4 regions of the Streptomyces sp. NPDC026575 genome follow, and region 4 is predicted to be linked to each of the others. Evidence: riboswitches for the same ligand, from Rfam matches in the RefSeq annotation. Region 4 holds a riboswitch; each other region holds the start of a gene.
The links. Region 4 has a riboswitch for cobalamin ahead of ACZ4NB_RS11820 (cobalamin biosynthesis protein). Riboswitches for the same ligand answer to the same signal wherever they lie in the genome.
Positions count from the first base shown of each region.

Region 1: another riboswitch for cobalamin. It lies ahead of cobN (cobaltochelatase subunit CobN); the one in region 4 lies ahead of ACZ4NB_RS11820 (cobalamin biosynthesis protein).
Region 2: another riboswitch for cobalamin. It lies ahead of nicT (Nickel transporter NicT); the one in region 4 lies ahead of ACZ4NB_RS11820 (cobalamin biosynthesis protein).
Region 3: another riboswitch for cobalamin. It lies ahead of ACZ4NB_RS28690 (prenyltransferase/squalene oxidase repeat-containing protein); the one in region 4 lies ahead of ACZ4NB_RS11820 (cobalamin biosynthesis protein).

Region 1 covers NZ_JBVHQM010000002.1:28,164-35,780, forward strand. Annotated here, with positions in the region: gene ACZ4NB_RS02475 (LCP family protein) at 1-865, shown strand, start outside; gene ACZ4NB_RS02480 (DUF1876 domain-containing protein) at 961-1,218, opposite strand; gene ACZ4NB_RS02485 (DUF4097 family beta strand repeat-containing protein) at 1,450-2,190, shown strand; gene cobN (cobaltochelatase subunit CobN) at 2,307-5,936, opposite strand; cobalamin riboswitch at 5,971-6,119, opposite strand; gene cobG (precorrin-3B synthase) at 6,288-7,617, shown strand, end outside.
Region 2 covers NZ_JBVHQM010000019.1:140,981-148,597, reverse strand. Annotated here, with positions in the region: gene ACZ4NB_RS25770 (methyltransferase) at 1-751, shown strand, start outside; gene ACZ4NB_RS25765 (TetR/AcrR family transcriptional regulator) at 774-1,385, opposite strand; gene ACZ4NB_RS25760 (cupin domain-containing protein) at 1,480-1,938, shown strand; gene ACZ4NB_RS25755 (nucleoside/nucleotide kinase family protein) at 2,026-2,682, shown strand; gene ACZ4NB_RS25750 (hypothetical protein) at 2,636-3,058, opposite strand; gene ACZ4NB_RS25745 (MarR family winged helix-turn-helix transcriptional regulator) at 3,174-3,764, shown strand; gene ACZ4NB_RS25740 (alpha/beta fold hydrolase) at 3,849-4,697, shown strand; cobalamin riboswitch at 4,861-5,076, shown strand; gene nicT (Nickel transporter NicT) at 5,108-6,259, shown strand; gene ACZ4NB_RS25730 (VOC family protein) at 6,290-6,790, opposite strand; gene ACZ4NB_RS25725 (tautomerase family protein) at 7,083-7,310, opposite strand.
Region 3 covers NZ_JBVHQM010000024.1:10,349-17,965, reverse strand. Annotated here, with positions in the region: gene ACZ4NB_RS28710 (TetR family transcriptional regulator) at 1-365, shown strand, start outside; gene ACZ4NB_RS28705 (ferredoxin) at 508-741, opposite strand; gene ACZ4NB_RS28700 (aldehyde dehydrogenase) at 741-2,213, opposite strand; gene ACZ4NB_RS28695 (MBL fold metallo-hydrolase) at 2,532-3,575, shown strand; cobalamin riboswitch at 3,808-3,949, shown strand; gene ACZ4NB_RS28690 (prenyltransferase/squalene oxidase repeat-containing protein) at 4,127-5,425, shown strand; gene ACZ4NB_RS28685 (SCO2322 family protein) at 5,425-6,141, shown strand; gene ACZ4NB_RS28680 (energy-coupling factor transporter transmembrane component T) at 6,138-7,553, shown strand; gene ACZ4NB_RS28675 (ABC transporter ATP-binding protein) at 7,550-7,617, shown strand, end outside.
Region 4 covers NZ_JBVHQM010000007.1:66,581-74,197, forward strand. Annotated here, with positions in the region: gene ACZ4NB_RS11805 (extracellular solute-binding protein) at 1-332, opposite strand, end outside; gene ACZ4NB_RS11810 (caspase family protein) at 329-2,980, opposite strand; gene ACZ4NB_RS11815 (hypothetical protein) at 2,985-3,401, opposite strand; cobalamin riboswitch at 3,606-3,754, shown strand; gene ACZ4NB_RS11820 (cobalamin biosynthesis protein) at 3,875-4,858, shown strand; gene ACZ4NB_RS11825 (cobyric acid synthase) at 4,855-6,396, shown strand; gene ACZ4NB_RS11830 (putative cobaltochelatase) at 6,446-7,617, shown strand, end outside.

The sequences.
Region 1 (7,617 bases), on a different contig from region 4:
CACCGGACTGCGCATCGACAACTTCGCCTCGATCGACTTCCAGGGCTTCAAGGGCATGGTCAACGCCCTGGACGGCATAGAGGTCTGCCCCAAGCACGCGATCCACGACAAGAAGGCCCACCTCGACCTGGAGGCGGGCTGCCAGACCGTACGGGACGAGAAGGCGCTCGGGTACGTGCGTACCCGCTACAGCGTCGGCGACGGCTCCGACCTGGGCCGCATCGGCCGCCAGCAGGAGTTCATGAAGGCGCTGGGCAAGAAGGCACAGGAGAAGCTGACCAGCCCCGGGGCGCTCTACGACTTCCTCGACTCCGCGACCAAGTCCGTGACCACCGACAGGGATCTGGACGGCATCGACGCGCTCACCGACCTCGCCTCGACGGTCAAGGACATCCCCAGCGACCGCCTCACGTTCGTGACCGTGCCCAACTACTACCGCGAGGCCGACGTCCCCACCGACAAGGCCAATGTGGTCTGGCAGTATCCGCAGGCCGGCCAGCTGTTCAGCGACGTCGCCCATGACCGCGAGATCGGCGCCGCCGGCAAGAAGAGGCTCGCCGAGGCCGCCAAGAACCCCGTCACCGCGCACTCCGTCCAGGTCCGCGTCCTCAACGGCACCGGCACCCCCGGCCAGGCCGCCTCCGCCGCCGAGCAGCTGCGCAGGCTCGGCTTCACGGTGATCGCCACCGGCAACGCCCCGGCGACCGACAAGACCGCCCTCACCTACCCCGCCGGGCTCAAGGTCCAGAGCGAGGTGCTCGCCGCCCATCTGTCCGGCGCCAAGGCGACCGAGTCGGCCGGCGCGGCACCGGGCGCGGTGACGCTCACGATCGGGCCGGACTTCGCGGCGAAGTTCGGCGGGTAGGGCGGTCCGGGCGCACAAGGCTGTGCGGCGGCATCCCGCCGCCGCACGTCGTCACCTCGCATCGCCGGGGCCGTCGGACCCGCAGCTGCTCCACGTCAGACCCGCAGGTGCTCCACCGGCCGGGCCGTGTGCACCTCGATGTCGTGCGCGGCCCGCTGCACCAGCTGATGGCTGAGGTCCGACATCGCCCGGGCCACCGCCAACTCGTCCCCGATGGCCGGGACGTTCTCATCGGCAGGGTTGCAGCGAGCCGTCCCCTGGCCGACCATCTGCCCTCCTTCCTTACCGCGCAGCCTGGCCTCGGCCCTGACCTCGCTGTCGGTCTCCATGATCGTGATCTCGGCATTCCACATCTTCGTGGTCACTGGAAGCCTCCTCATACGCCCCATACGCAGCACAGGACCTGCCCCCACCAAAATCGTCGCACCACCGACGACGGGCCGCACCTGGGGATCACCGCACCTCAGGTGTGGGGTTTTCCCCATGGTGGGGGAGGCGGCGGGCGACCTAGCCTGAGGTTCGTGGCGCCGGAGTGGGGACCGGGCCGCTCACCTCAGCAACTTTCCAGCACACCGGGGGACTTCATGAGCAAGCGCGTCCGCGTCATCGGGACCGTCGCGATGGTCTGCGTCGGGGCGTGGGGCCTCGGCGCCTGCGGGCTGCTGCCGGCCAAGACCTTCAAGGACGACGCCGCGGTGTCGAAGAAGATCACCGCCATCCGGATCGACGGCGACTCCGGCGGGCTCACGGTGCACGGCGGCAAGGGCGGCGGCGCGGTGTCGGTGCACCGCGCCGTCACCTACCACGGCGACCGGCCCGAGGGCAGGACGTACCGCGTCGAGGACGGCGTGCTGGTGCTCGGTGACTGCGGCGACGAGTGCTCGGTGGACTACACGATCGAGGCGCCGGCGGGCATCCCGGTGAGCGGGGAGACCTCGAACGGCTCGGTGAGCCTGAGCAAGGTGGGCGCGGTGGAGGTGACCACCAGCTCCGGGGAGGTCGAGCTGGACGGCGCCACCGGAGCGGTCCACGTACGGACCTCCAACGGCCAGATCACCGGACGCGGCCTGTCGGGCCGGCATATCGACGCCGAGACTTCCAACGGAAGCATCGAGCTGTCCCCCACCACCGCGCAGAACATCCGGGCGAAGACGTCCAACGGCTCCGTCACGGTGCGGGTGCCCAAGGGCCCCTACCGAATATCCGCACAGACCAGCAGCGGCGACAAGGACATCGACGTGGCGAGCGATCCGGCGGCGCGTTACCGGCTGGACCTCATCACCAGCAACGGGGACATCACCGCGGAGCCGGCCCAGGCCGGCTAGTCAACGGGGCGGCCCGGGACCGACCGGCAGGGCCCGCCCGGCGGGTGCGCGCCCGGCAGGTGCCGGCGCGTCCGCCCGGTCCCTGCCGTCGCCGCCGCCGCACGGGCCGCCGGTGCTCAGTCCTCGCCCTCCAGCTCCCCTTCCGTCTCCAGGAATGCCTCGCGCAGGGCCGCCAGCGTCTCGGCGTCCGGCTTCTCCCACATACCGCGGGACTCGGCCTCCAGAAGGCGTTCGGCGATGCCGTGCAGGGCCCAGGGGTTGGCCTCCTGGAGGAAGGCGCGGTTCTCGGGGTCCAGGACGTAGGTCTGGGCGAGCTTGTCGTACATCCAGTCGGCGACCACGCCCGTGGTGGCGTCGTAGCCGAACAAGTAGTCCACGGTCGCGGCGAGTTCGAAGGCGCCCTTGTAGCCGTGGCGGCGCATCGCCTCGATCCAGCGGGGGTTGACCACCCGGGCGCGGAAGACCCGGGAGGTCTCCTCGACGAGGGTGCGGGTGCGGACCGTCTCGGGCCGGGTGGAGTCGCCGATGTACGCCTCGGGGGCCTTGCCCTTGAGCGCCTTGACGGTGGCGACCATGCCTCCGTGGTACTGGAAGTAGTCGTCGGAGTCGGCGATGTCGTGTTCGCGGGTGTCGGTGTTCTTGGCCGCGACCGCGATCCGCTTGTAGGCGGTCTCCATCTCGTCCCGGGCCGGGCGGCCCTCCAGCCCGCGGCCGTAGGCGTAGCCGCCCCAGACGGTGTAGACCTCGGCGAGGTCGGCGTCCGTGCGCCAGTCGCGGGAGTCGATCAGCTGGAGCAGGCCCGCGCCGTAGGTCCCGGGGCGGGAGCCGAAGATCCGGGTGGTGGCGCGGCGTTCATCGCCGTGCGCGGCCAGGTCCGCCTGGGCGTGAGCCCGTACGAAGTTCTCGGAGGCGGGCTCGTCGAGCGAGGCGGCCAGCCGTACGGCGTCGTCCAGCAGGCCGATGACGTGCGGGAAGGCGTCCCGGAAGAAGCCCGAGATGCGCAAGGTGACGTCGATACGGGGGCGGCCCAGCTCGGTGAGCGCGATCGGCTCCAGGCCCGTTACGCGGCGCGAGGCGTCGTCCCAGACGGGGCGGATGCCCAGCAGCGCGAGGGCCTCGGCCACGTCGTCGCCGCTGGTGCGCATCGCGCTGGTGCCCCAGAGGGAGAGGCCGACGGACTGCGGCCATTCGCCGTTGTCGGTGCGGTAGCGCGTCAGGAGGGAGTCGGCGAGTGCCTGGCCGGTCTCCCAGGCGAGCCGGGAGGGGACGGCCTTGGGGTCGACGGAGTAGAAGTTGCGGCCCGTCGGCAGGACGTTGACCAGTCCGCGCAGCGGGGAGCCGGAGGGGCCGGCCGGGACGAAGCCGCCGTTGAGCGCGTGGACGGCGTGGTCGATCTCGTCGGTGGTGGCGGCGAGGCGCGGCACGACCTGGCGGGCGGCGAAGTCGAGGATGTCGGCGACCGCGTCCGGGTGGCCGTCGGCGATGCGGGCCACCGCGGCCGGGTCCCAGTCCGCGTCCTCCATCGCCTGGACCAGGGCGCGGGCCGTCTCCTCGGCCTCGTCGGCGGTCGTGCGGGTCGCGGCGGACTCGTCGAGGCCGAGCGCCTCGCGCAGACCGGGCAGGGCCTGTGTGCCGCCCCAGATCTGCCGGGCCCGCAGGATGGCGAGCACGAGGTTGACGCGGGCCTCGCCGGTGGGGGCGCCGCCCAGGACGTGCAGACCGTCGCGGATCTGGGCGTCCTTGACCTCGCACAGCCAGCCGTCGACATGCAGCAGGAAGTCGTCGAAGCCCTCGTCGTCGGGGCGTTCGTCCATCCCCAGGTCGTGGTCGAGCTTGGCGGCCTGGATCAGCGTCCAGATCTGGGAGCGGATCGCGGGCAGCTTGGCCGGGTCCATGGAGGAGATCGCCGCGTACTCGTCGAGGAGCTGCTCCAGGCGCGCGATGTCGCCGTAGGACTCGGCGCGGGCCATCGGCGGGACGAGGTGGTCGACGAGGGTGGCGTGGACCCGGCGCTTGGCCTGGGTGCCCTCGCCCGGGTCGTTGACCAGGAAGGGGTAGACGAGCGGGAGGTCGCCGAGCGCGGCGTCCGGGCCGCAGGCGGCGGACAGGCCCGCGTTCTTGCCGGGCAGCCACTCCAGGTTGCCGTGCTTGCCCAGGTGGACCATGGCGTCGGCGCCGAAGCCGCCGTCCTCCTGGGAGGCCGCGATCCAGCGGTAGGCCGCCAAGTAGTGGTGCGAGGGGGGCAGATCGGGGTCGTGGTAGATCGCGATCGGGTTCTCGCCGAAGCCGCGCGGCGGCTGGATGATGATCAGGAGGTTGCCGCGGCGCAGCGCGGCCAGGACGATGTCGCCGTCGGGGTCGCGGCCCGGTTCGCCCGCGTGGCTGCGGTCGAGGAACATCTCGCCCGGCGCCGGGCCCCAGTGCTCCTCGACGGCGTCGCGCAGCTCCTGCGGCAGCGTGGCGTACCAGCGCCGGTAGTCCGCGGCCGGGATGCGGACCGGGTTGCGGGACAACTGCTCCTCGGTGAGCCACTCCTGGTCGTGGCCGCCGGCCTCGATGAGGGCGTAGATCAGCTCGTCGCCGTCGCCGGACTCCAGACCGGGGACGGGCTCGGCGGTCTCGTCGCCGAAGTCGTAGCCCTCCGCCCGCAGGCGGCGCAGCAGGGCGACCGCGCTGGCCGGGGTGTCCAGGCCGACGGCGTTGCCGATGCGGGAGTGCTTGGTCGGGTAGGCGGAGAGCACCAGCGCCAGGCGCTTGTCGCCGGCCGGGATGTGGCGCAGCCGGGCGTGGCGCACGGCGATACCGGCGACGCGGGCGGCGCGCTCGGGGTCGGCGACGTACACCGGCAGGCCGTCCTCGTCGACCTCCTTGAAGGAGAACGGAACGGTGATCAGGCGCCCGTCGAACTCGGGGACGGCGATCTGGCTGGCGGCGTCCAGCGGGGACAGCCCCTCGTCGTTCTCCTCCCAGGCGCTGCGCGATCCGGTCAGGCACAGGGCCTGGAGGATCGGCACGTCGAGCGCGGCGAGCGCCCCCGCGTCCCAGGACTCGTCGTCGCCGCCGGCGGATGCCTCGGCGGGCTTGGTGCCGCCGGCGGCCAGGACGGTGGTGACGATCGCGTCGGCCGGGCGGAGGGCGTCGATCAGCTCCGGCTCGGGCGCGCGCAGCGAGGCGACGAAGAGCGGGCGGGCGCGGCCGCCGGCCGCCTCGATCTGCTCGCACAGGGTCCGCACGAAGGCGGTGTTGCCGCTCATGTGGTGGGCGCGGTAGTAGAGCACGGCGACCAGCGGGCCGCTGTCGTTGCGGCTCTCCCGGTCGAGGGGGCCCCAGGTGGGCGCGGGCGCCGGCGGCTCGAAGCCGTGGCCGGTCAGCAGGACGGTGTCGGAGAGGAAGCGGGCGAGCTGGTCGAGGTTGGCGGGGCCGCCGTGCGCGAGGTAGGCGTGCGCCTCGGCCGCGATGCCGACGGGGACCGTGGACTGCTCCATGAGCTGGGCGTCGGGGGCCTGTTCACCGGTGAGCACGACGACCGGCCGGTGCTGGTCCTCGGCGAGCAGCAGGTCCAGGCCCTCCTGCCAGGCGCGGATGCCGCCGAGGAGGCGTACGACGACGAGGTCGGTGCCCTCCAGCAGCGCGGGCAGCTCGGCCACGTCGAGGCGGGCGGGGTTGGCGAGGCGGTACGGCACCGGGCCCGTGGCCGCGCGGGCGCTGAGCAGGTCGGTGTCGGAGGTCGACAGCAGCAGAATCATGCGAGCGCAGGCCTTCCTCGGGGTGTCCGCGCCCCGGGTGGTCGTATGGACGGCGGGAGTTCCTGGCTCACCCGGCGCTGGCCGGGTTCACAGTGGCGGGACCGCGCCGGATTCTCACCGGGCTTCCTCCCTTGGGCGCCGTCGCTGGCGTCCGGTGGGCCAGCCGACCCACCGACCTGCATAGTAAGGGCTGCGGACGGCCGAGGTAAGCGGGCCCGGGGGCCGGCCGCCGGGGACCGCCGTGCTCCGCCCCGGCCGGGGCCGCGGCCGCGTGGGTGGCCGGTCCGCGCCTGGTCCGTGGCCGGATCCGCCCCGGATCGGCCGCCCGGCGTCGTGGGTATGCTCGCCGCCATGCCGCCCTCCCCCTCGATCCGGCCCCTGGGGTCCGAACCGCCCCTGCGGGACCGCGGTGACGCCTGCCCGGGGGCGCTGCGACTGCACCCGGCGGCCGACGGCGGGCTGGCCCGAGTGCGGGTGCCCGCAGGCGACTTGACGGTGCGTCAGGCCGAAGCGCTGGCCGACGCCGCGGACGCTCTCGGGGACGGCCGGCTCTCCCTGACGTCCCGGGGGAACGTGGAACTGCGCGGCCTCGCCGAGGGCTGCGGCGGCCGGCTCGCCGCGCTGCTGCGCGACGCCGGTCTGCTCCCCTCCGAGCACCACGAACGCCTCCGCAACATCCTCGCCTCCCCGCTGGCCGGGCTGGACCGGCACACCCCTGCTGACGTGCGGTTGTGGGCCCGTGACCTGGACTCTTCGCTCTGCGCGAGCCGGTCGGCGACCGCGCTGTCCGGCCGTTTCCTCTTCGTCCTGGACGACGGGCGGGGCGATGTGGCGGCGCTGGGCGGGGATGTGAGCTTGGTCGCAGAACCCTCCGTGGCGGCCGACCGGACCGGCGCCGGTGGCACGGCGCTGCTGCGGGTCGGTGACGATCCGGCGGCGCTGCGGATCGCCGGCCCGGACGCACCGCGCGCCGCGCTCACCGCCGCCCTGACGTTCCTGGACGCCGCCGCGGCGAGCGGCAGCGGCGCCTGGCGGATCCGCGAACTGCCCGAAGGGCACACGCTGACGACCCGGCACGTCGCCGAGCGGCTCCAGGCGGCGGGCATCACGGCGGAGCGGGTGACGGACGGGGCAGCGGCTCTGCGCTCGGCGACCGCGCGCGCCGAGGAGTTCCCCGACTCCTCCGCTCCAGGTGTGGTCGAGGGCGCCGACGGCCGCCGCGCCCTGTGCGTGCTGGCCCCGCTGGGCCGGCTGAGCACCGCCCAGTGGCGCCTGCTCACCGCCGTCGCCGCCCAGGACGGCTCCGGCGCACTGCGCCTGACGCCCTGGCGCGGAATCGTCCTGCCCGGTCTGGCGCCCGCCGCGGCCGCCGCCCGGTCGGCCGAGCTGTCCGCCGCCGGCCTGGTCACCGACCCGTCCTCCCCCTGGCACCGCCTCGGCGCGTGCACCGGCCGCCCCGGCTGCGCCAAGTCCCTTACGGACGTCCGCGCGGACGCCGCGGACGCGGTCGCCGCGGGCGCGCGGACGCCGGACGGCGGCCCGGCCGTCCCCGCGGGCGGCACGCCCGTCCACTGGTCCGGCTGCGAGCGCCGCTGCGGCCACCCTCACGGCACCTGGGTCGACGTCCTGGCAACGGCGGACGGCTACCAGATATCGGTCGTACGGCCGGATGCACCACCAG
Region 2 (7,617 bases), on a different contig from region 4:
GACCTCCGACGACGAGGGCCCGACCCCGGCCGCCTCGCTGGTGTCGCTGCGTGAACTCCTCGCCCTGATCGGCGCCAACGAATGGCGCAGGAAGGGCGTGCAGATCCCGGCGCTCGGCGGCGACCGCATCCACCCGCACTACGGCGTCTTCTCACCGGCCCGCGGCGAGTACGTCGATCTGGTCGCCGAGGCGCCGCTGCCCTCGCAGGACCTGGCGTTCGACATCGGCACCGGGACCGGCGTGCTGGCCGCGGTGCTCGCCCGGCGCGGCGTGCGCAGGGTGGTGGCCACCGACCAGGACCCGCGCGCGCTGGCCTGCGCCCGCGAGAACACCGAGCGCCTGGGTGTCGCCGGGCAGGTGGAGGTCGTCGAGGCGGACCTGTTCCCGGCCGGCCGCGCCCCGCTGGTCGTCTGCAACCCCCCGTGGGTGCCCGCGAAACCGACCTCACCGGTGGAGCGCGCGGTGTACGACCCCGGCAACGCGATGCTGCTCGGCTTCCTCAACGGCCTCGCCGACCATCTGACCCCGGGCGGCGAGGGCTGGCTGATCCTCTCCGACCTGGCCGAACACCTCGGCCTGCGCCCGCACGCCGAGCTCCTCGACGCCTTCGCCAAGGCCGGCCTCGCGGTCCTGGGCCGGCTCGACATCGCCCCGCGCCATCCGCGCGCCCGCGATACCTCCGACCCGCTCTATGAGGCCCGCGCGGCCGAGGTCACCTCGCTGTGGCGGCTGGGCGTCGCGGACGGGTAGCCCGCCCGGCCGCGACCCGGCCTCAGACCTGGTGCGCCCCCGCACCACCGGTCGCGCCCTGGGGCCGTAGCCCGGCACACGCGTTGCGGACGTAGCGGCGCCAGTCACCGGCGTCGTGGCGGATCACCGCCGCCAGTCCGCACACGATCATCACCACGTCGCCCACCTCGGCGTCCGCGCGCACCGCGCCCTCTTCCTTGGCGCGGGCGAGCAGTTGGCCCGCGACCGCCTCGGCCTGCGTCCGGCCCTCCCCGGTCGGCTCGGTGGAACCGAACGCCGCCTCGATCGACGCGGACAGCCCCCGCTCGGCGTCCAGCACCTCCCCGATGTGCTCGACATAGGCGGCCAGCCCGTCGGCGGCCGCGGCGCTGGGCAGACAGCGGGTGCGCCCGAACTCCACGATCTCCGCCTGACGTTGCTCCCCCACGGCGGCGATCAGTGCCGCCCTGCTGGGGAAGTGCCGGTAGACCGTTCCGACGCCCACCCCCGCCGCCCGGGCGACCTCGGGCATCTGCGCCTCGTCGCCGCGGGCGCGGAACACCTCCCGCGCGGCGTCCAGCACACGGGTGCGATTGCGCTCGGCATCGGCGCGCGGCCTGCGATGCGGGCTGGGGGAGGTCGAAGAGGCTGCCACATCGCCGATGCTACTGCTACGCTCATCAAGCGGAATCGGATTCCGATTCCGTTTATGCCGCTGCGCATCGACCAGAAGAGGACCGGCGATCACCATGCCCAAGGAGCGATTCTTCGTCCTGCAGCCCCGCGAACGGCGCCCGGGCCGTGTGCCCCTGCCGCCAGGATTCGGCGTCAAGGCCCGCACGAGCGACACCGAGGGCCGCCTCGCCATCCTGGAGAACCAGCTCGACGTCGACATTCCGCCGCATGTCCACCACCACGCCGATGAGTTCGTCTACGTCCTCGAAGGCGAGATGGAGGTCGACTTCGACGGCACCACACACCGCCTGACCCCGGGCATGTGCGTCCTGCTCCCCCAGGGCGTGCCGCACGCCCTGCGCAACGCCTCCCAGCCGCCCGCCCGCTGCCTGCAGATCTCGTCACCGGGCGGCTGGGAGGAGTTCGTGGAGGACATGTTCGAGGCCGGGCCGGTGGCCATGAAGGGCGGCCACCCCGATCTCGACCGCCTCAACGCGATCGGCGCGAAGTACGGCATGGAGTACTTCGACTGAGCGGCATGGAGCACCACGGCCATGACGCGAAGGAAGCCGGGCCGATCCACCGCCATCCGGCCGCCGATCAGGCACGATGGACCCATCATGGATCTCCGGCACCTTCTCTCCCGCGCCCGCCGGCTCGCCGGCTCCGCGACCCCCGCACGACGCCGGCTGCTCGGCATCACCGGCCCACCGGGTGCGGGCAAGTCCACCCTCGCCGCCCACCTGGTGGCGGAGCTGGCCGGACGGGCGGCGCTGGTCCCGATGGACGGCTTCCATCTCGCCGAGGCGGAGTTGCGCCGCCTCGGCCGCACGGGCCGCAAGGGCGCGCCCGACACCTTCGACCCCGCCGGGTACGAGGCACTGCTGGCGCGTCTGCGCGCGCCGGACCCGGACGCCACCGTCTACGCCCCGGCCTTCGACCGCCGCATCGAGGAGCCGGTCGCCGGCAGCATCGCCGTGGCACCGCATATCCCGCTCGTCGTCACCGAGGGCAACTACCTCCTCCTCGACTCCGCGCCCTGGTCACGGGTCCGCGCGCTGCTCGACGAGGTCTGGTACGTGGAGTTGGACGCCCCGGAGCGGATCCGCCGGCTGATCGACCGCCACGAGCGCTTCGGACGCGCACACGCCGATGCCGAACGGTTCGTGCACTCCTCGGACGAGACCAACGCCCGGGTCGTGGCGGCCACTCGCGACCGCGCCGACCTCGTCATCTCCTTCGCCCCCGAAGAGGCCCCGCTCCCGTCCGGCGACTGACCCCCTGCCGCCGCCCGCCGGCCAGCAGCCCGACCACCGACAGCGCACCCCACCCCACGGACACCGCGGCCGCCTTCACCCTCCGATCCCGGCCCGGCAGCGTCGCACCGACCAGGACGGCGTCCCCGAGATCGGCCGCGATCCTTATATACGCGGCGGTGCGCAGCGCCGGGCCCTCGGGCGCCAGCGCGAGCGAGAGCCCGCTCGCCACCTCCCGCCAGGCAAGTGGCCGCAGCGAGATCCGGGTGGCCCGCTCGATCCTCCCCTCACCGTCGACCAGCCCCGAAGGCCGCGCCAGCAGATCGGGCACCGCCGTCACCGCCACCCCGTACACCGCCGTGGCCACCCCGACCGCACGCAACAGACCGACCTTCATCCGCCCTCCCGCTCTCCCTCGCCGACGCCTTCCGCCAGCACCTGCCTGCCTCGCATCAACTCCTTTCCGCATCAAGCCCCTTCCCAAACGACATCATCGATGTCATCATGACATCATGAGTGTCAATGAGGGGGGTGCCGCAGAGCATGACACCGGCGAAAACGGCGCCGGAGCGCACAGTTCCGCCGCGCAGGACACCGACAGGGAGGGCACAGAGGGGCTCACGCCCGCCGAAGACCTGCTGTACGGCGTCATCAGACGCCTGTGGCCGCTGCACCGGACGGTGGTCCGCGCGGTCGAGCGTGAGCTGACGGGTACGGGCATGACCGCCGGCGAACATGCACTACTGGACGCCCTGCACAGCGAAGGCCCCAGGACCGTGCCGCAGTTGGCCCGCTCGATGGGGCTCGACAGACAGCCGGTGCAGCGCTGGGTGAACCACGCCGCGGAGCTGGGCCTGGTCGTGACGGCACCCAACCCCGCACACCGCCGCTCCTCCCTGATCGAGCTCACCACCGAGGGCGCGGCGGCGATACGCGGAATCCAGGAGTTCGAGGCGACGGAGCTGCGGCGCCGACTGGCCGACCTGCCCGCCGAGGACGTCCGCACGACCCTGCATGTACTCGACCGACTCGGCGAGGAATTCCGGCACCTGGCGAACGGCTCACACGTTCCACCGGAGAATGCCGACATCAACGACAAGTAATGATGACGGCGACACCAGATCCATAAGCAACAATCACGCCAGTACCACCACCCACCACACAAACGCCAAAGGACGGTCCGGAGCATGACCCGAGCGATCACCGACTGGTCCGAGGTCGACAACGGCCTCGTGCCGGTCGACGACGGCGAGCTGTTCTACGAGACGGCCGGGTCGGGCCCCGCGGTGGTACTGCTGCACGGCGGCATGCTCGACCAGCACATGTGGGACGAACAGTTCACCTGGCTGGTGAACTCCGGCCTCCGCGCGATCCGCTACGACTTCCGCGGCCACGGCCTGTCCTCCACGGTGGAGGGGGACTACGCCAACCACGACGACCTGTGCACCCTCCTGGACGCTCTCGACGCCCCGAGCGCCGTCCTCGTCGGTCTCTCACACGGTGCGCGGGTCGCCCTCGACACCGCGATAGCCCACCCGGCCCGGGTGACGGCCCTCGCGCTCGCCTCCCCCGGTATCAGCGGCCGCCCCTTCACCGACCCCTTCGTCCTGGCGCACATCAAGGAGCAGGTGGCGGCCATCGGCGCTCCGGACGGCGCGGAGCGCTATGTCGAGCACTTCCTGCGGATGTGGGTGGACGGTCCGCATCGCGAACCATCCGCCGTGCACCCGGGGTTCCGTGAGCGGATGCGCGCCTCCGCCGAGGCCAATGTGGAGGTGCATGCCGACGGGCTGGGCGCCGGGATGCCCCTTGAGGTCGGGGCCGCGGACCGTCTGAGCGAGGTCCGGGTGCCGACGGTGGTGCTCGACGGCGACCTCGACAGTACGGACATCTCCGCCAACGCCCATGCCATAGCGCTGACCGTCCCCGGCGCCCGAAGAGTCCGCATACCGGGCGCGGCCCATATGGTCAATCTGGAGAACACCGCGCTCTTCGACCGCGAACTGCACGCCTTCCTCTCGTCCTTGGACTACTGATCACCCTCGGACCACCCCGTGATGCCCCGGCACCCGGCACCCTGGCACACCAGCCCCACCGCGCACCGCGCACCGCGCGCCGGAACTGCGGCTCTCCCGGCGGCCATCGACCGTGAGAGCGCCGCGGCCGCCGGTCCGCACCCCCGCCCGTCCTCCTCGGCAGATAGAGTGATCGAGCCGTGGTGTTCGGGAAGACCGGTGCCGGACCTTGTGGTCCCAGGCCGGAGCGGCCCTCGCCACTGTGATCGGGGAGTTTCCAGCCCTTTCCGTAGGCGCACGGCGCGCCTACGGCGCCACTGACCGCAGCCCGCGGCCGGGAAGGCGGGGACGGACGCGTGCACCCGTAAGCCAGGAGACCGGCCACGGCATCTCACGAACTGATCCACGAGGTGCTGGAGCGTGACCGCCGGATGGCCCTGTCCACCGATACCCCGAACACCCCTGCCCCCGCCGCGTTCCGCTGGCGTCGGCAGGACACCGTCCGCACCGCCGGCCTGATGGCCGTCATAGCCGGTCTGCACATCGTCGCCTTCGGTGTGCTCTTCCTGCTCGTCGTCCCGCACCACTACGCCGTCGGAAGCCAGGTCTTCGGCGCCGGACTCGGCATCACCGCATACACCCTCGGTATGCGGCACGCCTTCGACGCCGACCACATCGCCGCGATCGACAACACCACCCGCAAGCTGATGGCCGACGGCAAGCGGCCGGTCTCGGTGGGCTTCTGGTTCGCGCTCGGCCACTCCAGCGTGGTGGTCGCGATGGCGGCTCTCGTGGCCGGCGGCGCCCAGCTCGCCGGCACCCTGCTCAACGACGAATCCCGTACCCACCAGGTCCTCGGCACCATCGGCACCACGGTCTCGGGGACGTTCCTCTACCTCATCGCCGCCCTCAACCTCATCGCGCTGGCCGGGATCTGGCGGGTCTTCCGCGGTATGCGCGACGGCCGTTACGACGAGGCCGAGTTGGAGCAGCGCCTGGATTCGCGCGGCTTCATGAACCGCCTCCTGGGGCGCTTCACGCGCTCGATCTCCCGCCCCGGCCAGATGTTCCCGCTCGGCTTCCTCTTCGGGCTCGGCTTCGACACCGCGACCGAGGTGACCCTGATGGTGATGGCGGGCAGCGGCGCCGCGGCCGGCCTGCCGTGGTACGCGGTCCTGTGCCTGCCGCTGCTGTTCGCCGCCGGGATGAGCCTGTTCGACACCCTCGACGGCACGTTCATGAACTTCGCCTACCAGTGGGCGTTCTCCAACCCGGTGCGCAAGGTCTACTACAACCTCACCATCACCGGTCTGTCGATCGCCGTCGCCTTCTTCATCGGCACGATCGAGCTGGTGACCGTGCTGCACGACAAACTCGCCCTCAACGACCCGCTGACCGGCTGGATCTCCACCCTCGACCTCGACAACGTCGGCTTCATCATCGTCGGACTGTTCGTCGTGGTGTGGGCCGCGGCGCTGGCGTACTGGCGACTGAGCGGTGTGGAGAAGCGCTGGGCGCAGCGAGCGGAGGAGGCAGACCGGGCGAAGGCGACAGAGCGGACGGCACCGGCGTCGAGCTCCTGAGGCACGGCGCGCGGGCCGCGCCTCCTCACCTCAGGTGGCCGAACCGGCGGCGGCGCCCGTCACCAGATCCGGCCCCCAGCGCTTCATTGCGACCGCAAGATCCAGCGGTCGCAGCCGGTCCGCCTCCTCCGGCCCCGGCCAGTCCTCCCGCGGAACCCGCCACATCACCTCGAACTCGTTGCCGTCCGGGTCCTTGGCGTACAGGGACTTGGAGACGAGGTGGTCGGTGGCGCCGACCAGCGCACCGCGCTCACCGAGCCGCGCCTTCGCCGCGGCCAGTTCACCGAGCGTGCCGACCTCCCAGGCCAGGTGGTACAGCCCGACCCGCCCGGCCTCCGGCCCCGGCGCGTCCGTCCCCACCGCGAACAGCCCCAGATCGTGATCGTTGAGCGAGCCGGGCGCGCTGAGGAAGGCCGCCCGCCCCGGTATCTCCACATCCACGCTGAGCCCCAGCGCCTCACCGTAAAAAGCAACAGCCCGCGCCACATCCCGGACATACAGCACCGCGTGATTGAGCCGCCGTACGGCCATGAACCCGCTCCTGTTCTCCCGCCACGCCATCGCGTGACCGCTCACCGACCACTTACTTGAAACTTCAAGATACTCTGGAACGATACACAGCCTCCCCACCACAAACAACCGCCCCGAACACGCCCAGCCCCGCCCCTCCCCCGCCCCCCGGGCACGAAGAAGGCCCCCGACTCGAACGAGTCGGGGGCCACGGGGTCGACAAGCGCGGAGCGCATCAGCGCCGGCCCGCCCTTGGGCCCGCTCCGGTCACGGATGTGCTGCTGCCCGGCGATCGGCAGAAACTCGAAGACACCTACCGGCTGCGCTGGCCAGCCCTCTTGGCCTGCACGTCTTCGGCTGTCAGGGCCTTACCGCCGATCGCCCATGCGCCGCTGGGCGTCTCGGTGACCACGACATGTGTCACCGGCCGCAGGGCCTCGCCTTCGATGGCGATCAACGCCTCGGAGACATCCTCGACCATCTTCTGCTTCTCTTCGAGCGTGAACACTCCTGCGATCACCTTGATGTCGATGAATGGCATCGGATGCCTCCCACATGAGGGTGAGATCGAGCCGTCATGCCGCTCGGATACCAGGGCCGAATGCGGTGGGGCTGCGCCTCCTCTTCGGGGAGAAGGGTGCCGGCGATGACGCGCCGCTTGTCGCGGCCTAACGGAGCAGCACCCGTAGGCGGCGCCCGGCCCTCGTCCGACTGGCCCGGTTCACGGTGAGCGGCGACGCTGATGCCGACCGCTGCCATCAGTCCTGCGGTGCCGGCATGCTTCTGTCCAGTCTCGCAGATCGACCTCGGTGAAGGGCGGCAGCGCGGTTTCGCGACGGCCCCTGCCC
Region 3 (7,617 bases), on a different contig from region 4:
GCCCGCCGTCGGAGCAGGATCCGGGCGCGCGGGTCGCCCAGACCCTGATGCGGGCGTTTCGCGCACTGCAGCGCGAACCGCACCTCGCGGATGCGATGGTGCGCGCGCTGACCTTCGCCGACCGGTCGGTGAGCCCGGAGGTGGACACCGTCTCCCGGCTGACGACGGCGATCATCCTGGACGCGATGGGGCTGGAGGCCGCGCCCACCCCGGAGCAGCTCTCCGCGGTACGGGTCATCGAGCACACCTGGCACTCGGCACTGATCACCTGGCTGTCGGGCCGCGCCTCGATCGCCCAGGTGAAGATAGACATCGAGACGGTCTGCCGCCTGATCGACCTGACCGCACCGGAGGGGCCGAGGTAGGGGCGTACCCGGGTCCGCCGAGGTTCGCCCCGCCGCCCGCCCGGGTAGTTGGCCCGCAAGGGGCCCATCGAACCCCTACGGGATCGCCGCCCCCACCCCCTAAGGCCCCCACCCCCTAAGGCCCCACCCCCGCCCGAGCCGCTCACTCCTCCGGCGGGAAGACCGCCTCGCCGCTGCCGGCGACGGTGATGATGATCGCCTCCACGGGGCACCCCTCCGCCGCCGCCAGAACGCTCTCGGCGGCCTCCGCCTCCGGCGCCACGGGGTGCGACTGACGGGCCGCGTCCAGCCGGAAGCCGTCCGGTGCCGCGCCGACGCACATCCCCGACCCGATGCAGACGCTCCGGTCCACCTCCACCTGCCAGCGGTCCGCCATCAGGCACCCGCCGGCAGGTGGATCATCTTGTGCTCCAGGTACTCGTCGAAGCCCTCGGGGCCGAACTCCCGCCCGATACCGGAGTTCTTGTAGCCGCCGAACGGGCCGAGCATGTCGATGCTGAAGGTGTTCACCGAGTACGTACCGGTGCGCACCTGGCGCGCGATGTCGATGCCGTGGTCGACGTCGGAGGTCCACACCGAGCCGGAGAGCCCGTAGTCGGAGTCGTTGGCGATCCGGACCGCCGCCGCCTCGTCGTCGTACGGCAGCAGGCAGATGACCGGGCCGAAGATCTCCTCGCGGGCGATCCGCATCGAGTTGGCGACCTCGCCGAAGAGGGTCGGCTCGACGTACCAGCCGGTGTCCTGCCCCTTCGGCCGGCCGCCGCCGGTCAGGACCTTGGCGCCTTCCTGCTGGCCGAGCGCGATGTAGTCCAGCGAGCGCTGCTGCTGGCGGCGGGCGACCAGCGGGCCCACTTCCGTGGCCGGATCCAGCGGGTCGCCCACGGTGAGCGCGGAGGCGGCCGCGGTGAACCGTTCGGCGATCTCGTCGTAGTGGCTGCGCGGTGCGAGGATCCGCGTCTGGGCCACACATGCCTGGCCGTTGATCATCCAGGCGAACGGGACGATGCCGGCCACCGCCGCGTCCAGATCCGCGTCCGGCAGGATCACCGCCGCGGACTTGCCGCCCAACTCCAGCGTGACGCGGCTGAGATTGCGGGCCGCGACCTCCATGACCCGCCGGCCGGCCGCGACCGATCCGGTGAACGACACCTTGTCCACTCCCGGGTGCCCGACCAGGTACTCGCTCACCTCGCGGTCCGCCGGCAGGATCGACAGCACGCCCTCCGGCAGTCCGGCCTCGGACGCGATCTCGGCGAGGAGGTACGCGTCCAGCGGGGTCTCCGGCGACACCTTCAGCACGGCCGAGCAGCCGGCCAGCAGGGCGGGCGCGAGCTTGGCCGCGGCGGTGAACTGCGGGACGTTCCACGGCACCACGGCCGCGACCACCCCGACCGGCTCCCGCCGTACGAGGATCGGCCCCAGCACACCGGCCCGCCGCTCCTCGAACGGAGCGCCGCCGTCCGCGCCCTCGAAGGTGCGGGCCACCGTGAGCGCCGAGTCCCAGGCCAGCACCGAGGCCAGCGACTGCACCATGACGCCGGAGGTGAACGGGGTGCCGTTCTCGGAGCTGATGACCCTGGCGATCTCCTCGCTGCGCGCGGCGAAGGCGTCCTTGATGCGGGTCACCACCGCGATCCGGTCCGCCAACGGGGCGTTCGCCCACACCCCGGACTCGAAGGACGTACGGGCCGCGGCCACCGCACGGTCGACATCGGCCCGCGAGGCGTGCGGGACGCGGCCGATGACCTGTTCGGTGTGCGGTGAGACGACCTCGATCGTGTCCCGGCCGGCCGGATCGACCAGCTGTCCGCCTATGTAGAGCTTTCCGTGCTCGACGAGGTCGCTCATCGCTGCCGCCTCCTGCGGGTTGGCCGCCTGTCCGATGTGGGTGCGCACCGACGCGGACCGCCCGAGGGGCCTGTGCCGCGCTACCGCGCCGACTGGTGACGCCGTGTCAGTCGATCGCCTCGGCGCCGCTCGGTTCACCACGTCAGAAACTGATACCAGTTCTAGTTGGAGGAGTCCACGGCGCGGACCAAATCCCCACCACCACCCCAACCGCCGCCCACGGTAGGTGACTTCGCGCCTCCTTGAAACCGGTTCTAGTTATAGTGAGAGGGCAGGTGCGGGGTGTCGGGGTGTGTGCCACACCGAGAGGGGACCGGGATGACCACGCAGGTGATCGACCACCGGGGCGGGGTGTGGAGCATCGCCGTCCCCATCCCGGACAACCCGCTCGGCCACACCCTCGTCCACCTCCTGGAGACCGACCGCGGACCGGTGCTCATCGACACCGGCTGGGACGACCCGGACTCCTGGGACACCCTCGTCGCCGGCGTCGCCGCCTGCGGCTTCGCCCTCACCGATCTCCACGGCGTCCTGATCACCCACCACCACCCCGACCACCACGGCCTCTCCGCCAAGGTGCGGCAGGCGTCCGGCGCCTGGATCGCGATGCACGCCGCGGACACCGCCGTGGTCCGCCGGACCCGCGAGGCCGAGCCGGGCGAGTGGCTCGACTACCTGATCGCCAAGCTCGCGGGCGCGGGCGCGCCGGACGATCATCTGGCACCGCTGCGGGAGGCGCGCGGCAGCGGGCGCGGCCGGAGGCCGCCCGGCCGGCGGGCCGCGCTGCCGGACCGCGGGATCGAGCCCGGCGAGCTGCTCGACCTGCCGGGACGCCGGGTGCGCGCCATCTGGACGCCGGGGCACACGCCGGGGCATGTGTGCCTGCATCTGGAGGAGGAGCATCCGGGCGGGCGGGCGCACGGCTTCGGCCGGCTCTTCTCCGGCGATCACCTCCTCCCCGGCATCACCCCGCACATCGGCCTGTACGGGGACCCCGACGACAGCACGGTCACCGACCCCCTGGGCGACTACCTCGCCTCCCTCGAACGCATCGGCCGGCTCGCCCCCGCCGAGGTACTGCCCGCCCATCAGCACGCCTTCACCGACGCCGAGGGCCGGGTGCGCGAACTCATCGCCCACCACGAAGAGCGGCTCTCCGGACTGAGAGCACTGCTCCGCGAACCCCTCACCCCCTGGCAGCTCGCCGTGGCCATGGAGTGGAACCGTCCCTGGGAGCAGATCCCCTACGGCTCCCGGAACATCGCCGTCTCGGAGGCCGAGGCACATCTGCGCCGCCTGGTGAAGCAGGGGGGCGTGGAGCGGGTACCGGGCTCCGAGCCGGCGACTTACCGGGCGGTGTGAGGCGCGAGGCGGTGTGACGCACGCGCGGGAGCCTCGGGCGAGGCGGCGGGCGGGGCGAGGGCACTCGCGCCGCCGAGTCGGTGTGACGCGTGAGGGAGGTGTGACGCACCTCGCGCCTGTGCGCGGCCTGGCGACGTCGGCGCTGTTCCTGTGCCGCGCGTGGCCACCGTCGGCCTTCCCCGGCTCGTACGTGCGGGCGGGCCCCGTCCGGGCGCCGGTTAAGGTGTGCGGGACAACTTCATCCGTACCCGATCGGGGGAAGCCGGTGGAAATCCGGCGCTGACCCGCAACCGTGAGGACGGCCGGCGGCCCGCGCAGTGCGCGGCGCAGATGGCCGTACGAGCCGGAGCACCCGTTGGGGCACGACCAAGGCTCCCGCCACCGGAACCGCCGCCCGCGCGGACGGTCCGGTGCGCGGCACCGTCGAGGTATACGGAGCTGAGCCCGGTGCCACCGCGCCCGATCGCAGGATCGGCGCTCGGCGGTCGTCCGAGCGCGGCTGCGTACCACCGCCGCGACCCGACCCGAGAGGCACCGACCCGATGGCCCCCATGGCTTCCATGGCTCCCCAGGCCCCTTCGACGCACCCCGTCGCCTTCCTGGCGCGCCGCGCCGCCATGGCGCTGGCGGCCGTGGCGGTGCTGGGCACGGCCACCGCCCCCGCCGCGTTCGCGGAGCCCGCGGCCGCCCCCTCGGCGTCCCCCAAGAAGCTGCCCGACGGGCTGTACGGCACCAAGGACCCGCAGTACGACGGTGTCTGGCGGCAGTCGCTCGCGCTGCTGGCGCAGGACACGGTCGGCGTACGGCCGGCGGCGTCGGCCGTGGACTGGCTGGTCGGGCAGCAGTGCGCCGACGGCTCGTTCACCGCCTTCCGCGCCGAGCCGAAGCGGTCCTGTGACGCGAAGACGATGCGGGACACCAACCAGACGGCCGCCGCGGTGCAGGCGCTGGCCGCGCTCGGCGGGCACGGCGAGACCGTGAAGAAGGCCGTGAGCTGGCTGAAGTCGGTGCAGAACGACGACGGCGGCTGGAGCTCGATGGCCGGCTCGCCCAGCGACGCCAACTCCACCTCCGTCGTGATCGGCGCGCTCACGGCGGCCGGCGAGAAGCCGGAGTCGGTCACGTCGAAGAAGGGCGGCAAGACCCCCTACGACGCGTTGCTCACCTTCCAGCTGGGCTGTGCGGCGAAGGAGGACGAGCGCGGCGCGTTCGCCTTCCAGCTCAAGGGTGCGGCGCCGAACGCGGACGCCACCGCGGCCGCCGCGACCGGCGCGCTGGGCAAGGGCTTCGTCGTCGCACCGGCCGGGAAGCGCGCGGACACCCCTGTCAAGCCTCTGACCTGCAAGGACGGCAAGCCGGAGAAGTCCAGCGATGCGGCGTCGGCCGCGGCCGGCGGCGCCGCCCACCTCGTCGCCCAGCTCGACCGGAACGGACAGCATCTGCTCTCCGCGATGCCGGGCCAGGAGAAGCAGCCCGATGTCGGCAACACCGCGGATGCCGTGGTGGCGCTGGCGGCCGGTTCGCACGGGGCCGCCGCCCAGAAGCCGCTGAAGTGGCTGGAGAAGAACGCCGCGGGCTGGGCCAAGGAGAACGGCCCGGCCGCGTACGCCCAGCTGGTGCTCGCCGCGCACGCCACCGGCACCGACCCGCGCTCCTTCGGGGGCAGCGATCTGGTGGCCGCGCTGAACGCGACCGGACCCAAGCCGGCCGGTACCGCCGCGCCGGCCGCCGAGGACCACAAGGACGGCGACGGCGGCGTCAACGTCTGGTGGGTCGTCGGCGTCGCGCTCGCCTTCGGCGCCGGCATCGGCTTCCTGCTGAGCGGCCGTAAGAAGAAGAACGCACTCTGATGCGGCCGAGGCAGCTGCCGCAGCCGACGCGGCGCACCCGGATCGCCGGCGCGCTGCTGCTGGCCGGCACGGTCACCGGGCTGGCCGCCGGGCCGGCCCAGGCGCAGGAGTACCGCTACTGGTCCTTCTGGGACGGCGGGAGCGGCGGCTCCTGGGCCTACGCCACCCAGGGGCCGGCCACCGTGCGCCCGGCCGATGGCGCGGTCGAGGGCTTCCGCTTCACCGTCAGCGCCGACTCGGCCGCGGCCGGCAAACCGCGCGCAGCCGCCGACTTCGACGCGATCTGCCGCGAGACGCCCGCCAAGGACGGCCGCAAGCGGATCGGCGTCGTCATCGACTTCGGTACCGCGAAGGACGCTCCCGATGGCGAGCGCCCGCCGAAGGCGCGGACGGAGTGCGCCCAGGTGGCCGAGGACGCCTCGGCGGGCGAGGCGCTGGCCGCGGTCGCCGGGCGGCTGCGCTATGACTCCAATGCGCTGCTGTGCGCCATCGCCGGCTATCCGGAGACGGGGTGCGCGGACCAGGTGAGCGGATCGGGCGGGGCGAAGGCGTCCGCCGACCCGAAGCAGTCCGCCGACGGGCAGGGTGCGGACGGGGCGAAGGGGGCCGGCTCCGGGGGTGACGGCGGACCGTCCGCCGGGCTGCTCGGCGGTGTCGCGGCCGTCGTCGTACTGGGCGCGGCGGCCGTGTGGCAGGCGCGCCGCCGGCGCGGATGAGCGCCCCGCAGGCGACCCGTACCACCGCGCTGCACGCCGGCGCCTGGTGGCTGTGGGCCCTCGGCCTGGCCACCGCGGCCTCGCGCACCACCAACCCGCTGCTGCTGGGGCTGCTGGTGGGCGTGGCCGGCTATGTCGTCGCGGCGCGGCGCACGGACGCGCCCTGGGCCCGCTCCTACGGCGCGTTCGTCAAGCTCGGTCTGGTCGTGATCGCCATTCGGCTGGCCTTCGCCTTCGTCCTCGGCTCCCCCATCCCCGGTACCCACACCCTCGTCACACTGCCCGAAGTTCCGCTGCCCGACTGGGCGAAGGGCGTCCGGATCGGCGGGCGGGTCACGGCGGAGGGCATGGTCTTCGCGCTCTACGACGGGTTGAAGCTGGCCACCCTCCTCATCTGCGTGGGCGCCGCCAACGCCCTGGCCAACCCGTCGCGGCTGCTGAAGTCCCTGCCCGGCGCGCTGTACGAGGCGGGGGTGGCGGTCGTCGTCGCCATGACGTTCGCGCCGAACCTGGTCGCCGACGTCCAGCGGCTGCGCGCCGCCCGACGGCTGCGCGGCCGCCCCGACCGCGGCTTCAAGGCACTGCTCCAGGTCGGCGTGCCGGTGCTGGAGGGCGCGCTGGAGCGCTCGGTGGCCCTGGCCGCGGCCATGGACGCCCGTGGCTACGGCCGCAGCGCCCAAGTGCCTCGCGCCGTACGTCGCCTCACCTCCGCTCTCACCCTCGGCGGTCTCCTCGGCATCTGCGCCGGCACCTACGGCCTGCTCGGCGGCACCGGGGCCGGCTATGGTCTGCCGCTGCTCCTCGCCGGGCTGGCCGCCGCCCTCGCCGGCCTGTGGCTCGGCGGCCGCCGCACGCTGCGCACCCGCTACCGCCCCGAGCGCTGGGGCCCGCGGGCCTGGCTCGTCGCCGGCTCCGGCATCGCCGTGGCCACCCTGATGATCTGGGCGAACACCTACGCACCGGCCGCCCTCCACCCACCCGCCGTCCCCCTCACGGCCCCCGTGCTTCCGCTCTGGCCGGCGGCATCCGTACTGATCGGGCTGCTCCCCGCGGTGGTGGCCCCCCTCCCGAGGCCGACGGAACGAGCGCGACGCGGCGACGCCCGGCCGGAGGGCACGCAGGAGCGCGGCAGCCGATCGGGCCTTCGGGGCCCCGCTCACGCTCCTGCCGAGCCTTACGGCCGCGGTCACGGCCGCGGCCAGGAGCAGGGGCCGGGGCATGGGCAGGGGCAGGGGCAGGGGCAGGACAACGACCACGGCCACGGCCAGCGTCAGGGCCAGGGCTACAGGCACGGGCACGGGCACGGGCACGGGCAGTGTCAGGGCCAGGGTCGTGTTCATCGCGACGGCCCCGGCGAGGGCCACAGCCACCCCGACGATCCCCCTCCGTTCACGAAGGAGCCGACCCAGTGATCCGGTTCGAGCAGGTCTCGGTCACCTACGGGGACGCCGCGGCACCCGCTGTCCAGGGCATCGA
Region 4 (7,617 bases):
ACGCCCGCCTCGGCGAACTCCGCGGTCCAGGCCACGTCGAGGTTGAGCACGTCGTAGTCGCTGTTGCCGGACTGCCCGGCGGCCAGCAGCTGGCTGCGCTGGCCGTCGGCGGTGTCGGGGAGCTTGACGATCCGCACCGAGCGGCCGGTGCGCCGCTCGAATGCCTCGATGAGGTCCTGGCGGACGCCCGTACTGCTGAGGTCGCTGCCGGTGGCGAAGACGATCGGCCCCTTCTCGGGGCCGGGCTCGGGGCCCGACGTGCAGCCGCCGAGCGCCGCCGTCAGCGTCAGGCACAGCCAGGCGGCCGGCAGCGCGGCGCGCGGCGTCCTCACCGGCCCTCCCTGCCCGCGGTGCCGATCGAGGCGACCAGTCCGGCCAGCAGGTCGGGGGCCTGCGGACCGCCGGGCACGCACTGCCCCTTCGAGGCGCCGGCCAGTCCCTGGAGGACGAAGGTGTCGCAGCCGGACCGGCCCATCACCAGCGTCAGGACCGGCACCGCGGGCTTCTTCTTCAGCAGCGCGGTCAGGGCGCGCTCCACGCCCGCCGCGCGCCCGGGCCCGCCGTCGTCCTCGTCCATGATCAGCACGATGGCCTGATTGCTGACGGCCGACTCCTTCATCTCCCGCAGGGCGGCGGTCAGCGCCTCCTCCATCGCGGCGCCGTGGTCGACCAGTTCGTCCGCTCCCCCCTTGGCGATCCGGTCCAGTGCGGCCTTTCCGGGCGCCGGGTCGGCGGTGCCGAGCGGGACGGCCCGGCGCACCGCCGCCGGATCGCCCGGGTGCCCGCGGTCCGGGTAGGTCCACAGGCCGTAGGTGTGGCGGGCGCCGACCATCTCCAGCACCCGCCCGGCCGCGCCGAGGGCGACGGGGAGCTTGCCGCCGTCGGCCATCGAGGTGGAGGCGTCCATCAGGATCAGCAGCCGGCTGGATTTCTGCGCCCTGTAGTAGCCGTCCAGCACCCGGGCGACCTGGTCGGCGCCGGCCGTGAAGGGGATGACGGGGGCGGCGAGGTCGGTGTTGGCGCGGCTGCTGCGCAGCGGGGAGTCCGCGGCGGGCGCGGGCACCGTGCCGTCCTTGCCGGGCACCGCGCGGTAGCCGTGCGCGGTGAGGACACGGCGGCCGCCGTCCGGGGCGCGCAGCCAGTCGGCGAAGCGGTCGGCGGCGTCCTGCCGGGGGGCGGCGTCCTTGGCGCCGTGCCAGTCGACCCGGATCAGCGGGTGGTCCAGGGCCGGGACGTTCCTGGGGTAGTAGGCGGCGAAGCGCTCGCCGGGCGGCGGCGGGGAGCCCAGGGCGGGGCAGCTGCCGATGGCGTGGCCGAGGTTGAAGTCGGCGAGGGACTTCTCGGAGACCAGCGGCGCCGAGCGGGCGGCGCGGCCGCTGCCGGGGGTGCCGCCGACGGCGTCGGGGCGCAGCGAGCACAGCAGCTCGGTGCTGCCCGCGTACTGGCTGCCCGGGGCGGAGAGCCGCTGCTCGGCGCTCTCGGCGAGGGCGGGGTCGGGGGCGCCGGACGCGCCGATGTGCGAGCCGTCGTTGGCGAGGTAGAGGCCGATGGTGTGCAGCAGTCCGGTGCCCGAGAGCACCGGACTGGGGCGCAGCAGGCGGAGGTCGCGGTGTGCGCTGTCGGTGCCGGTGAGGAGTTCCTGCCAGGAGGCGCCGACCTGTTCGACGTCGGCGAGCCGTTCGCCGGCCGGGATGCCGACGACCAGCGGGCTGTAGGCCACCGGGCCGGTGTTGTGCAGGGTCGCGGGGGATCCGGTGGGCGGCATACCGCGACGGGCCTCCTCGTAGTCGGCGGTGGATTCGGGGACCCACAGGTCGGGTTGGGGTCCCGGCCGGTGGAGAGGGTCGGTGCCCTTGGCGTCCTGGAGGTCCCGGCCGGTGCCCCGGGCCTGTCCCTGCCAGCGGTCGGCGGCGGCGAAGCCCTGGTCGACCTGGTCCTTGGCGGCGGAGTAGACGGTGATCTGGGCACGCCGGCAGCCCGCGGGCAGATCGTCCTCGCCGTGCAGCGGGCGGGTGTTGAGCTCGGACGTCTCGTAGCCGAAGGCGGCCTGGCGCAGGGTGGGTTCGGCCTCCGGGGCGGTGAGCAGCCGCAGTTCGAGGGCGGGCGGGCAGTCCGGCAGCGGGCGCAGCGCGTGCAGGGTGATCAGCGTGGCGGCGGTGAGCGCGAGGACGGTGCACAGCGCGATCAGGAGCCGCATCCGGGCCCGGATGTGCTGGTTGAACCAGCGGCGTAAACGGACCCGCGGCGGCGTGGGCAGCGGGGCCTCGGGGGTGGCGAAGGACAGGATGACGTCGTCGAGGGTGTTCTGCTTCGCGGAGCGCGGCTCCCAGACGTCCCCCATCGGGGTCCGCTCGTCGGCGAGCCGGGTGCGCAGCTGGCGTACGAGGTCCTCGAAGGCGACGAAGCGCCGGCCGGGGATACCGCGTTCGAGGACCTCCACCATGGCGCGGGTGAAGAGGCTGCCGCCGGCCGGCTCCTCGCCGCTGAAGATCCGGCGGTTGGGCTGGGCGGCCATCAGCAGCGACATGGGTTTGCGCAGGGAGTGGAAGGCGCCGTCGGCGTTGCCGGCGTAGCAGCACTCCAGGACGATCACGATGCGCTCGGCCCGCGCGTTGTCGAGGCAGGAGAGCACCATGTCCTGCCAGGAGACGGTGGTGTGGCTCTGCCGGGGCACCGAGGAGCCGACCATCAGCTGGAGATCGCCGCCGTCGCTGCGGACCCGGCCGTGGCCGGAGAAGTGCACCAGCAGCAGACCGCGGGCCTCGTCGGCGGCGGCCTTGAGGGCCTGCCCCAGCTCCCAGGGCTCCGTGGGGCGGCAGAGCGTGACCTCGTCGGCGGTGAACAGGTCGGTGGCGGTCAGCGCCCGCCGCAGCTCGGGGGCGTTGTCCTCCACCGCCGGCAGGCCGGTCAGCGTGGTGTAGTCGTGGACACAGACCAGCAGCGCCCGGTTGATCTTGCCCCGCGCGTCGTATTCGGACATCCGGTCAGCCCTCGCCGGTGCTGCCGCCCTCGCGTGCCGGTCCGCCCGGATCGGGGCGGTCGGTGTCGCCGATCGCCTGCAGCTCACCGCCCGTGCCGGCGTCGACGGCGGGCGCCTCGCCCTCGGCCCGCTCCTCCCCGCGGCGCCGCAGCCACTCCCGCAGGGCTATGCCCAGCCCCTTGGTGACCTCGGCGGCGACCGCGCCGACGATCACCAGGATCAGGTCGTCCACGCCCACGGCCATGTCGCCGGGGCCGGCCGCCTCCTGGGCGGGGCGCGGCCGCTGCTCCCAGCTGTGGTCCCGGCGGCTCAGCCAGGGTTCGCGCTCCAGCCACACCTGGAGGTCGTCGATGTCCTGCTGCGGATTGTTCGTCCCCGTGATCCTGATGCGGATCTCGTGATGACCGGCGCTCTCCGGCATCCCCCAGCCCCCTTCCGGCGGCCCCTTCGCCCCCGTGCCACAGATAGTGACGTGGGATCAGGGGCGCAGGCAACCGTCTGTGACGCGGCCGCCACCCTGTGGCGTGTGCCACAGCGCCGTCCACGGGGCAGCGTCGCAGGTCAAGGGTGAGTTGACGGGCGTTCGCGGGGCGTGGTGGACTGCCGGAGCCAATCGGCGACAGATGAGGAAGTCCGGTGAGAATCCGGCGCGGTCCCGCCACTGTCACCGGGGAGCGTTCCTCCAGCGAAGGCCACGGTCCGCCTCGCGTACGTCTGACGGCGTACCAGGACTGGAAGGCCGGGGGCCACGCCGATCCGGGAGCCAGGAGACTCTTGTCGCCGTCACGTCGAGCCAGGGCGCGGACCCTGAGTGAGGACATACCGCCATGCCCGGCCGCCCTTCGAAAGCCCCACTGCACGCCCCCGCAGGGCCCCTTCCGGCGGTCTGACCCGATGCGCGGCGAACACGCGGGATACGCGTGCGGCGCGGCCCTGGGCTTTCTCGCCGACCTGATCGCGGCGGATCCGCGGCGCGGCCATCCGGTGGCCGCGTTCGGCCGGGCCGCGGGCGCCGTGGAGCGCCGGCTGTGGCGCGACCACCGCGGGTACGGCACGGCGCATGCCGTGCTGTGCGCGGGCGGTGCGGCCGCCGGGGCCGCCCTGCTCCAGCGCGCCGCGGGACCCTCGCGCGCCGCCCGGGTCGCGCTGACCGCGGCGACGGTCTGGGCCGTGCTGGGCGGCACCTCGCTGGGCCGGGAGGCACGCGCCATAGGCGGGGCGCTCGCGGTGGGCGATCTGGACGTGGCGCGGGAGCGGTTGCCGCATCTGTGCGGGCGCGATCCGCAGGCGCTGGACGGGCCGCAGCTGGCCCGCGCGGTGGTGGAGTCGGTCGCCGAGAACACCTCGGACGCGGTGGTGGGCGCCCTGGTGTGGGGTGCGCTCGGCGGGGTGCCCGGTCTGGTGGCGTTCCGGGCCGTGAACACCCTGGACGCGATGGTGGGTCACAAGTCGCCGCGCCACCGCCGCTTCGGCTGGGCCTCGGCCCGGCTCGACGACCTCGCCGGCTGGCCCGGCTCCCGGCTGACCGCCACCCTGGCCGTGCTCGCCGGCCCCGACCGGCGCGGCGCGCTGCGGGCCTGGCGGGCGGACGGCGGCGCGCACCCGAGCCCCAACGCGGGCCCGGTGGAGGCGTCGTTCGCGGGTGCGCTGGGCGTCCGGCTGGGCGGCACGCTGGCGTACGGCGGGCGGGTCGAGCACCGCCCGGTCCTCAACGGCGGGGCGCGGCCGGTCGCGGCGGGCGACATCGAGCGGGCGGTACGGCTGTCGCGGAAGGTGAGCGCGCTGGCGCTGGCGGCGACGGTGGCGGGACGGCTGGTAGCGGGCGCGGTGTCCCACGGGGGCGCGGCGCGCCGCGGGAGCGGGAGGAAGAGCCGGTGAACGGGCGGAGCAAGGCGTCCGGCGGGACCGTCGGCGGGGGCCTGTTGGTGGCCGGTACGACGTCGGACGCCGGCAAGAGCGTGGTGACGGCGGGGATCTGCCGCTGGCTGGTGCGCAAGGGCGTGCGGGTGGCGCCCTTCAAGGCGCAGAACATGTCGCTGAACTCGTTCGTCACGCGCGAGGGCGCGGAGATCGGCCGGGCCCAGGCGATGCAGGCCGCCGCGGCGCGGGTGGAGCCGACCGCGCTGATGAACCCCGTGCTGCTCAAGCCGGGCGGCGACCGCAGCAGCCAGGTGGTGCTGCTGGGCAGGCCGGTCGGTGAGCTCAGTGCCCGCGGCTACCACGCGGGCCGGCAGGAGCAGTTGCTGGGCACGGTGACCGACTGCCTGGCGGAGCTGCGGCGTACCCATGACGCGGTGATCTGCGAGGGCGCCGGCAGCCCCGCGGAGATCAATCTGCGGCGCACCGACATCGTCAACATGGGCATCGCCCGAGCCGCCCGGATACCGGTCGTCGTGGTCGGCGACATCGACCGCGGCGGGGTGTTCGCGTCCTTCTTCGGCACCACCGCGCTGCTGTCGAAGGAGGACCAGGCGCTGGTGGCGGGGTACCTCGTCAACAAGTTCCGGGGCGATGTGACGCTGTTGGAGCCCGGCCTGGAGATGATGCGGCGCCTGAGCGGGCGGCCGACGCTGGGCGTGCTGCCGTTCGCGCACGGGCTGGGCATCGACGAGGAGGACGGCCTGCGGGTCTCGCTGCGCGGTGCGGTGCGCGAGAGCACGGTGGCGCCGCCGCACGGCGCCGACGTGCTGCGGGTCGCGGTCGCCGCCGTACCGCTGATGTCGAACTTCACGGACGTGGACGCGCTGGCCGCCGAACCGGGCGTGGTGGTGCGGTTCGTGGACCGGGCCGAGGAGCTGGCCGACGCGGACCTGGTGGTGCTGCCGGGGACCCGGGGCACCGTCCGGGCGCTCGCGTGGCTGCGCGAGCGCGGTCTCGCGGACGCGATCGCCCGGCGGGCCGCCGAGGGCCGCCCGGTGCTGGGCATCTGCGGCGGCTTCCAGATGCTGGGCGAGCGCATCGAGGACGAGGTCGAGTCGAAGGCGGGCACGGTCGAGGGGCTGGGGCTGCTGCCCGTACGGGTGCGGTTCGCGGCGGAGAAGACCCTCGCGCGGCCGGCCGGGGCGGCGCTGGGCGAGCCGGTGGAGGGGTACGAGATCCACCACGGCGTCGCCGAAGTGACCGGCGGCGACGAGGCGTTCCTGGACGGCTGCCGGGTCGGCTCCGTATGGGGCACGCACTGGCACGGCTCCCTGGAGAGCGACGGCTTCCGCCGGGCGTTCCTGCGGCGGGTGGCGGCGGACGCGGGGCGGGCCTTCGTCCCGGCCCCCGACACCAGCTTCGCCGCGCTGCGCGAGGAGCAGCTGGACCGGCTGGGCGATCTGATCGAGGAGCACGCGGACACCGACGCGCTGCTGCGGCTGATCGAGGAAGGGGTGCCGGAGGGGCTGCCGTTCGTGCCTCCGGGGGCGCCATGAGGGGTACGCATGGGACGGATCGGGCCGGCGACGTGGAGGATGACAAGGCATGACAACGGTGCACAACACGACCCCGCAGTACCCCTTCACCGCGGTCGTCGGGATGGCCGACCTGCGGCTCGCGCTGCTGCTGAACGCGGTGAGCCCCGCGGTCGGCGGTGTGCTGGTACGCGGCGAGAAGGGCACCGCGAAGTCCACCGCGGTGCGTGCGCTGTCGGCCCTGATGCCGGCCGTCGACGTGGTCGGCGGCTGCCGCTTCGCCTGCGCGCCCGCCGCCCCCGACCCCGGCTGCCCTGACGGGCCGCACGAGCCGGGCGCCGTCGAGCACCGCCCGACGCGCATGGTCGAGCTGCCGGTCGGCGCCTCCGAGGACCGGCTGGTCGGCGCGCTGGACATCGAACGGGCCCTGTCGGAGGGCGTGAAGGCATTCGAGCCGGGACTGCTGGCGGACGCGCACCGCGGCATCCTCTACGTCGACGAGGTCAACCTCCTCCACGACCACCTGGTGGACCTGCTGCTGGACGCCGCCGCCATGGGCGCCTCCTACGTCGAGCGCGAGGGCGTCTCCGTACGGCACGCGGCGCGCTTCCTGCTCGTGGGCACCATGAACCCCGAAGAGGGCGAGCTGCGGCCGCAGTTGCTGGACCGGTTCGGGCTCACGGTCGAGGTCGCGGCCTCGCGCGAGCCGGAGCAGCGGGTGGAGGTGGTCCGCCGGCGGCTGGCGTACGACGCCGACCCGGCAGGCTTCGCGGCGCGCTGGGCGGCCGAGGAGGAGGCGCTGCGCGGGCGCATCGCCGCCGCCCGGGAGCTGCTGCCGAGCGTGGTGCTGGGCGACGCGGCGCTCCGCCAGATCGCGGCGACCTGTGCCGCCTTCGAGGTGGACGGGATGCGCGCGGACATCGTGATGGCCCGCACCGCCACGGCGCTGGCCGCGTGGGCGGGGCGCGGGGACGTCGAGGAGGAGGACGTCCGGCAGGCGGCGCTGCTGGCGCTGCCGCACCGCAGGCGCCGCAATCCCTTCGACGCCCCCGGCCTGGACGAGGACAAGCTCGACCGGACGCTGGAGGAGTTCGGCGGGGCGGACGAGGGCGCGGACGGCGAGGACGATCCGGAGCCGGACGGTCCGGACGGCGGCCCCGACGGGGGCGGTCCGGGCGGGGCGCCTCCGCCGCAGGAGGGCGGGCCGCAGGAGCCGCCGCCGGGGGCCGAACTGCCGCACCA